DNA from 2 places in the Geobacillus sp. FSL K6-0789 genome. Region 2 is predicted to be linked to the other one. Evidence: predicted binding sites of a transcription regulator. Region 2 holds the regulator's gene; the other holds the start of a gene.
What was found. Region 2 encodes CtsR, which represses protease genes until heat stress. Its sites were predicted from a motif close to ATGGTCAATAAAGGTCAAACA; they were not measured.
Positions count from the first base shown of each region.

Region 1: a site for CtsR is predicted at 1,982-2,002, ahead of NSQ51_RS04725 (ATP-dependent Clp protease ATP-binding subunit). Genes of this name have one in related genera too.

Region 1 covers NZ_CP151966.1:896,306-899,716, reverse strand. Annotated here, with positions in the region: gene NSQ51_RS04735 (hypothetical protein) at 1-888, opposite strand, end outside; gene NSQ51_RS04730 (FixH family protein) at 1,057-1,803, opposite strand; gene NSQ51_RS04725 (ATP-dependent Clp protease ATP-binding subunit) at 2,071-3,411, shown strand, end outside.
Region 2 covers NZ_CP151966.1:96,020-99,430, forward strand. Annotated here, with positions in the region: rRNA gene NSQ51_RS00500 (23S ribosomal RNA) at 1-1,130, shown strand, start outside; rRNA gene rrf (5S ribosomal RNA) at 1,361-1,477, shown strand; gene ctsR (transcriptional regulator CtsR) at 1,752-2,213, shown strand; gene NSQ51_RS00515 (UvrB/UvrC motif-containing protein) at 2,228-2,776, shown strand; gene NSQ51_RS00520 (protein arginine kinase) at 2,781-3,411, shown strand, end outside.

The sequences.
Region 1 (3,411 bases), 800 kb from region 2:
ACTGATCGGCACCCAAATGCGCGCTTGACGGGCAAGCCCAAACAAGCCGCCGATGACCGAGGTAAAAATTTCTCCGTAAATGACGACGACATACAACCAATATAGCATGGCAAAAAACGCACGAACTACTTCGGCCATCGGAATATCGTAACCATCCTTTTGCGGAAACGACAGCAACACAATATGGTTGAGAAGCAACAACCCTGTTAGGATCCCCCCACCCAACATCGCTCCGCGCCTCACCGCCCGCTCACTGGCCGCTTCGCGGGCAACGGGCACCAACACCGCTTGCGCCATCGCCAAGTTAAACGCCGCATACGAAAACGGGGACAACATTGCCTTCAGTGAATAATCCGATGCCGCTATATCCGGCCGGCATAAGTCTCCAGCCATCATCATTTTGATCCATACGGCAACGCTCAAGATCATCATCATCGGCACGACGAACACGTTGACGCCAAACAGCCCTTTGCGGTCAAACAACATGACAAGAAGCGCCAAACCGAGCGTCAGTGTGACGCCCGCCTGTCTCGGCCAGCCGATCTGCTCTTCAAACACGGCACCCGCCCCGGCGATCATCACCGCCGTCACCCCCGCGATCATCGCCGTCATCACAAGCGTCACAAACGGACTCAACATTCTTCCGAACAAATAGCGATTCAATTCATCATAGGACGCGGCTCCAATGCGGCGCGCCATCACCATGAGCCGCGCGCCCCCCCATATAAACAAACAACCGCTGATGATGATGCCAACCGTTCCAGCCGTCCCATAACGAGTGAAAAATTCCATAATCTCTCTTCCGGTCGCAAATCCTGCCCCAATCACCGTTCCAACGTAAACAGCAGCGATTTGCCACGCCTCCGACCAATCGTGTCTCTTGCCCAAATCCTCCATCTCCCTCCTTGTCCGTTGCTTTTCCATATATATGTATATGTCCGGCATGGACAAGAAAGACGACAGAACGAAAAAAGAAGGCATCCGAGACAAGATGCCTTCTCACACACCGCAAACTCTCTTCATTAATATGGCATGCGATGTGAAATCGCGTTTCCATCAATGAACTGTCACGTGTTCGACTTGATGTTCGTGCAGCCCGCCGCTTCCTTCGACGTGCACTTTCACCGAATACGTTCCTTTGTTGGCAAACATGGCCATGGCTTCGTACTCGCCGTTTCCTTTTTCCTTTGCATCGACAAATTCATGCTTATTGTCCGCCTGCCAAATCTCAAAACGAACGGTCGCACCTGTCAACGGCCTCCCATCTTTGGAGAGGCGGACGGTCAACGCCGCCGGTTTTCCGGCTTCGAACGAACGGGACGACAGCGAAATGGCGACGGTGCCATGATGGTGTTCTTCAGCACTGCCTTGGGAATTTTCGCTCGCACCGTCGGCCGTCGCCGCCTGTTCCGGGTTGCCGGCGACAATATCTTTTTTCGGCATGTTATGCATATCGCGCGCCGTCACATGGGCGACGACCGAATATGTTCCCGCTTGGGTAAACGTTTTTTCCACCGAGTAGCGGCCATCGCCGTCATGCTTCGCTTCAAGCATTTCCCGCTCGCTGCTTCCGTGTTTCCATACTTCAAACTTGACTTCGCTCGCATCGTCCACTTTTTCACCGCCGTACGTCACGACGCAGGCGAGCTTGGTCGGCTTGTTCAAATCGATATGATCCGGCGCATCGATTTTCACGTCAAGCACGGCCGGCGTCTCGGCTTTCTTGTTGTGATTTGTACAAGCAACCATGATCATCATCCCCAAAAGTACAACAGCAAACGCGAAACCAACCTGTCTTCTCATCTTCACCTTTCTCCTTTTTCCTTCAAATTCATGATCATCATGAGCACCAAAGACGGAGTCTTTTCCGCCTCTTTTTCTGTTTTTCACTCTATCATAGTTTTGCCGCAACTACATTAGTATTCACCATTTTTTCAAAAACATTTCATCGTTATCACAATTTTTTTGTACAAAACACTTGAAAGTCAAAAAAGGTCAAAGTATAATAAAGTCGGAAGGTCAAAGAAAGTCAAAGTCAAATCCCGAATAAGAGAAAAGGGGGTATGCCTCATGCGCTGCCAAGCATGCCAACAACGTGAAGCAACAGTGTTTGTCAACTTGCAATGGAACGGGGAAAAACAACAACTTCACCTGTGCCATGAATGCTATGAAAAGCAAAAACAACAACTGTCCATTCCAATGAACTTCGGCTTTTCGCCGTTTTCCTTTGATGACTTCTTTACTAGCCCGTTCACAGCCGCCAACGCCGGAATGAGCGCGCCGAAAACGATGGCGAAACGCCCGCAAAGCCATGGCGGTGGATTTTTGGATCAATTCGGCCGCAACTTGACGCAAATGGCCAAAGCGGGCTTGATCGATCCGGTCATCGGCCGCGACAAAGAAATCGCCCGCGTGATCGAAATTTTAAACCGCCGCAACAAAAACAACCCGGTGTTGATCGGGGAGCCGGGTGTCGGGAAAACAGCCATCGTTGAAGGGCTCGCGCTGAAAATCGCCGAAGGGCAAGTGCCGGAAAAACTATTGAACAAAGACGTGTACTTGCTTGATGTGGCGTCGCTTGTCGCCAACACCGGCATCCGCGGTCAATTTGAAGAGCGGATGAAACGGCTCATCGCCGAATTGCAAGAGCGGAAAAACATCATCTTGTTCATTGACGAAATCCACCTGCTCGTCGGCGCTGGCGCCGCTGAAGGCTCGATGGACGCCGGCAATATTTTAAAACCGGCGCTCGCCCGCGGGGAACTGCAAGTCGTTGGGGCGACGACGCTCAAAGAATACCGGCAAATTGAAAAAGACACGGCTCTTGAGCGCCGCTTCCAACCGGTCATCGTCCACGAGCCGACCGTTGAGGAAGCGATCGTCATCTTAAAAGGCATCCAGCCGAAATACGAACAATTCCACCATGTCCGCTATACGGATGAAGCGATCGAAGCGTGCGTGAAACTGTCGCACCGCTACATTCAAGACCGCTTCCTCCCGGACAAGGCGATCGACTTGCTTGACGAGGCCGGCTCGAAAGCGAACTTGCGCCTCGGTCCGACCGATGAAAAACAACTGCAAGAGCGGTTGATGCAAATCGCGAAAGAAAAAGAACAAGCGGCGAAAGAAGAAAACTACGAATTGGCGGCGAAACTGCGCGATGAAGAGCTGAAGCTCGAAAAACAACTCGAGCAAGGCGTCAACCAAGAACGCCCTGTCGTCGATGCCGCCGACATCGAACAAATCATCGCCGAGAAAACCGGCATCCCGGTCGGCAAGCTGCAAGCCGATGAAAAAGAAAAAATGAAACATCTTGAAGAACACTTGGCGAAAAAAGTGATCGGCCAAGCGGAAGCGGTGAAAAAAGTCGCCAAAGCCATTCGCCGCAGCCGCGCCGGCTTGAAAGCGAAA
Region 2 (3,411 bases):
CGACTGTTTATCAAAAACACAGGTCTCTGCGAAGCCGAAAGGCGACGTATAGGGGCTGACACCTGCCCGGTGCTGGAAGGTTAAGGGGAGCGCTTAGCGGAAGCGAAGGTGCGAACCGAAGCCCCAGTAAACGGCGGCCGTAACTATAACGGTCCTAAGGTAGCGAAATTCCTTGTCGGGTAAGTTCCGACCCGCACGAAAGGTGTAACGACTTGGGCGCTGTCTCAACGAGAGACCCGGTGAAATTATACTACCTGTGAAGATGCAGGTTACCCGCGACAGGACGGAAAGACCCCGTGGAGCTTTACTGCAGCCTGATATGGAATTTTGGTATCGCTTGTACAGGATAGGTGGGAGCCTGGGAAGCCGGAGCGCCAGCTTCGGTGGAGGCGGCGGTGGGATACCACCCTGGCGATATTGAAATTCTAACCCGCACCCCTTAGCGGGGTGGGAGACAGTGTCAGGCGGGCAGTTTGACTGGGGCGGTCGCCTCCCAAAAGGTAACGGAGGCGCCCAAAGGTTCCCTCAGAATGGTTGGAAATCATTCGGAGAGTGCAAAGGCACAAGGGAGCTTGACTGCGAGACGGACAGGTCGAGCAGGGACGAAAGTCGGGCTTAGTGATCCGGTGGTTCCGCATGGAAGGGCCATCGCTCAACGGATAAAAGCTACCCCGGGGATAACAGGCTGATCTCCCCCAAGAGTCCACATCGACGGGGAGGTTTGGCACCTCGATGTCGGCTCATCGCATCCTGGGGCTGTAGTCGGTCCCAAGGGTTGGGCTGTTCGCCCATTAAAGCGGTACGCGAGCTGGGTTCAGAACGTCGTGAGACAGTTCGGTCCCTATCCGTCGCGGGCGCAGGAAATTTGAGAGGAGCTGTCCTTAGTACGAGAGGACCGGGATGGACGCACCGCTGGTGTACCAGTTGTCCCGCCAGGGGCACCGCTGGGTAGCTATGTGCGGACGGGATAAGCGCTGAAAGCATCTAAGCGTGAAGCCCCCCTCAAGATGAGATTTCCCACCGCGTCAGGCGGGTAAGATCCCTCGAAGATGACGAGGTCGATAGGTCCGAGGTGGAAGCGTGGCGACACGTGGAGCTGACGGATACTAATCGATCGAGGGCTTAACCTAACAAGAAAAGTGGAGGCCGCCTGCTTATCGGCGAGGCGCGCTGGAGGGCCTGCGAGCGGGCTTAGCCCGCCGCAGCAGGACCGAAGCGTCGCGAGCCGATGGCGGCCGGAACTAGACAGCGAAAAGCGGCGGCGAGCCGGAGCTAGACAATGAAAAGTGAAAGCGTCCCGGCTTCTTCCTGAAACGGTTATCTAGTTTTCAGGGAACGAATTCCTGACAACCTCATATGGCCTAGTGGTGATAGCGGAGGGGAAACACCCGTTCCCATCCCGAACACGGAAGTTAAGCCCTCCAGCGCCGATGGTAGTTGGGGCCAGCGCCCCTGCAAGAGTAGGTCGCTGCTAGGCTAAGCAGAAAGCACGCCTTTTTCTTCATTAGGAGAAAAAGCGTGCTTTTTCGTTTATCTGACCGAGAAGCGTTTTACTGGGCGAAAAAACGGATATTCTATAGATAGTCTCCCTTGTTTCGGTAGCCCTTGCAATTTTTCGTCATACATTGTATAGTAAAAGCAAGGTCAAATATAGTCAAAGTCAACAAGATGGCGGTGATGCTTCTTCCCAAGGAATGCCCGTTTATTATTGGGCAGGGAGCAGCTTGGTTGTGAGGAAGGTGGGAGGTAGAGTGCCAAACATTTCCGACATTATCGAGCAATATTTGAAGCAAGTACTCAATATGAGCGACCAAGACATCGTTGAAATTAAACGAAGTGAAATTGCTAATAAATTCCGATGTGTTCCCTCGCAAATCAACTATGTCATCAACACGAGATTCACGCTCGAGCGCGGATATATTGTTGAAAGCAAGCGCGGTGGCGGCGGCTATATCCGCATTATGAAAGTAAAGACGAAAAGCGAGGCGCAGCTGATTGACCAGTTGCTCGAGCTGATCGACCACCGCATCAGCCAGTCGAGCGCCGAAGATGTGATAAAACGACTTATGGAAGAAAAGGTGATTTCGGAGCGGGAAGCGAAAATGATGTTGAGCGTGATGGATCGCTCCGTTTTATATATCGATTTGCCCGAGCGGGATGAACTGCGGGCGCGCATGTTAAAGGCGATGCTGACGTCGCTAAAGTATAAGTAGGGGAGGGGAAGGCATTGATTTGCCAAGAATGCAAGCAACGCCCGGCGACGATGCATTTTACGAAAATAGTCAACGGGGAAAAAACGGAATTTCACCTTTGCGAGCAATGCGCCAAAGAACATGGTCATACGTTTATGCTCTATGGCCATGACGACTTTCCGCTCAACAATTTGTTAGCGGGGCTTCTCAACTTTCAAGCTCCGATGAAAGAAGTGACGGCCAATGCGTTCCCGAATCCGGATTTGCTTCAATGCGAGACGTGCCAAATGACATACCACCAGTTTACGCAAATTGGGCGGTTCGGTTGCGCCGACTGCTATCGGACGTTTGCCCGTTACCTTCCGCCGATTTTAAAACGGCTTCATAGCGGAAATACTGCTCATTCAGGGAAAATTCCGAAGCGAAAAGGCGGCGTCCTCCATTTGCGGAAGCAGCTGGCCACGTTGAAACAAAAGCTTCAGGAATTAGTTGCCCGCGAGGAATTTGAGCGGGCGGCCGAGGTGCGCGACCAGATTCGTTCGTTAGAGGACGAACTTCGCCGACGTGGAGAGGGGGAGATGTAGCGGTATGTCATTTGGAAAGTTTTTCAACACAGCGGTCAGCGCTTGGATGAGCCAGGAGGGGCCGAATTCGGACATCGTGTTGAGCAGCCGCATCCGGCTGGCGCGCAATATTGTTGATTTTCGTTTCCCAACGCTGTTTAGCAGCGAAGAGGCGAAACAAATCGTTGCCTTGTTTGAGCGCGCGTTCGTCCATCGTCCGTATGGGGAAGCGGGACGGTTTGAACTGTTGAAAATGTCGGAGCTTCAACCGATTGAAAAACGGGTATTGGTGGAAAAGCACTTAATCAGCCCGCATTTGGCTGAAGATTCGCCGTTTGGCGCCTGCCTGCTTTCGGAAAATGAGGAAATCAGCATTATGATCAACGAGGAAGACCATATCCGCATTCAGTGTCTGTTTCCAGGGCTTCAGCTTGCCGAGGCGCTTGAGGCGGCGAGCGAGTTGGATGATTGGATTGAAGGGCATGTCAACTATGCGTTCGATGAACGGCTTGGTTACTTAACGAGCTGTCCGACGAACGTCGGAACGGGGTTGCGGGCGTCGGTGATGATGCATCTTCCGGCGCTGGTGCTGACGCAGCAGATCAACCGCATCATCCCTGCCATCAACCAGTTGGGACTCGTCGTCCGCGGCACGT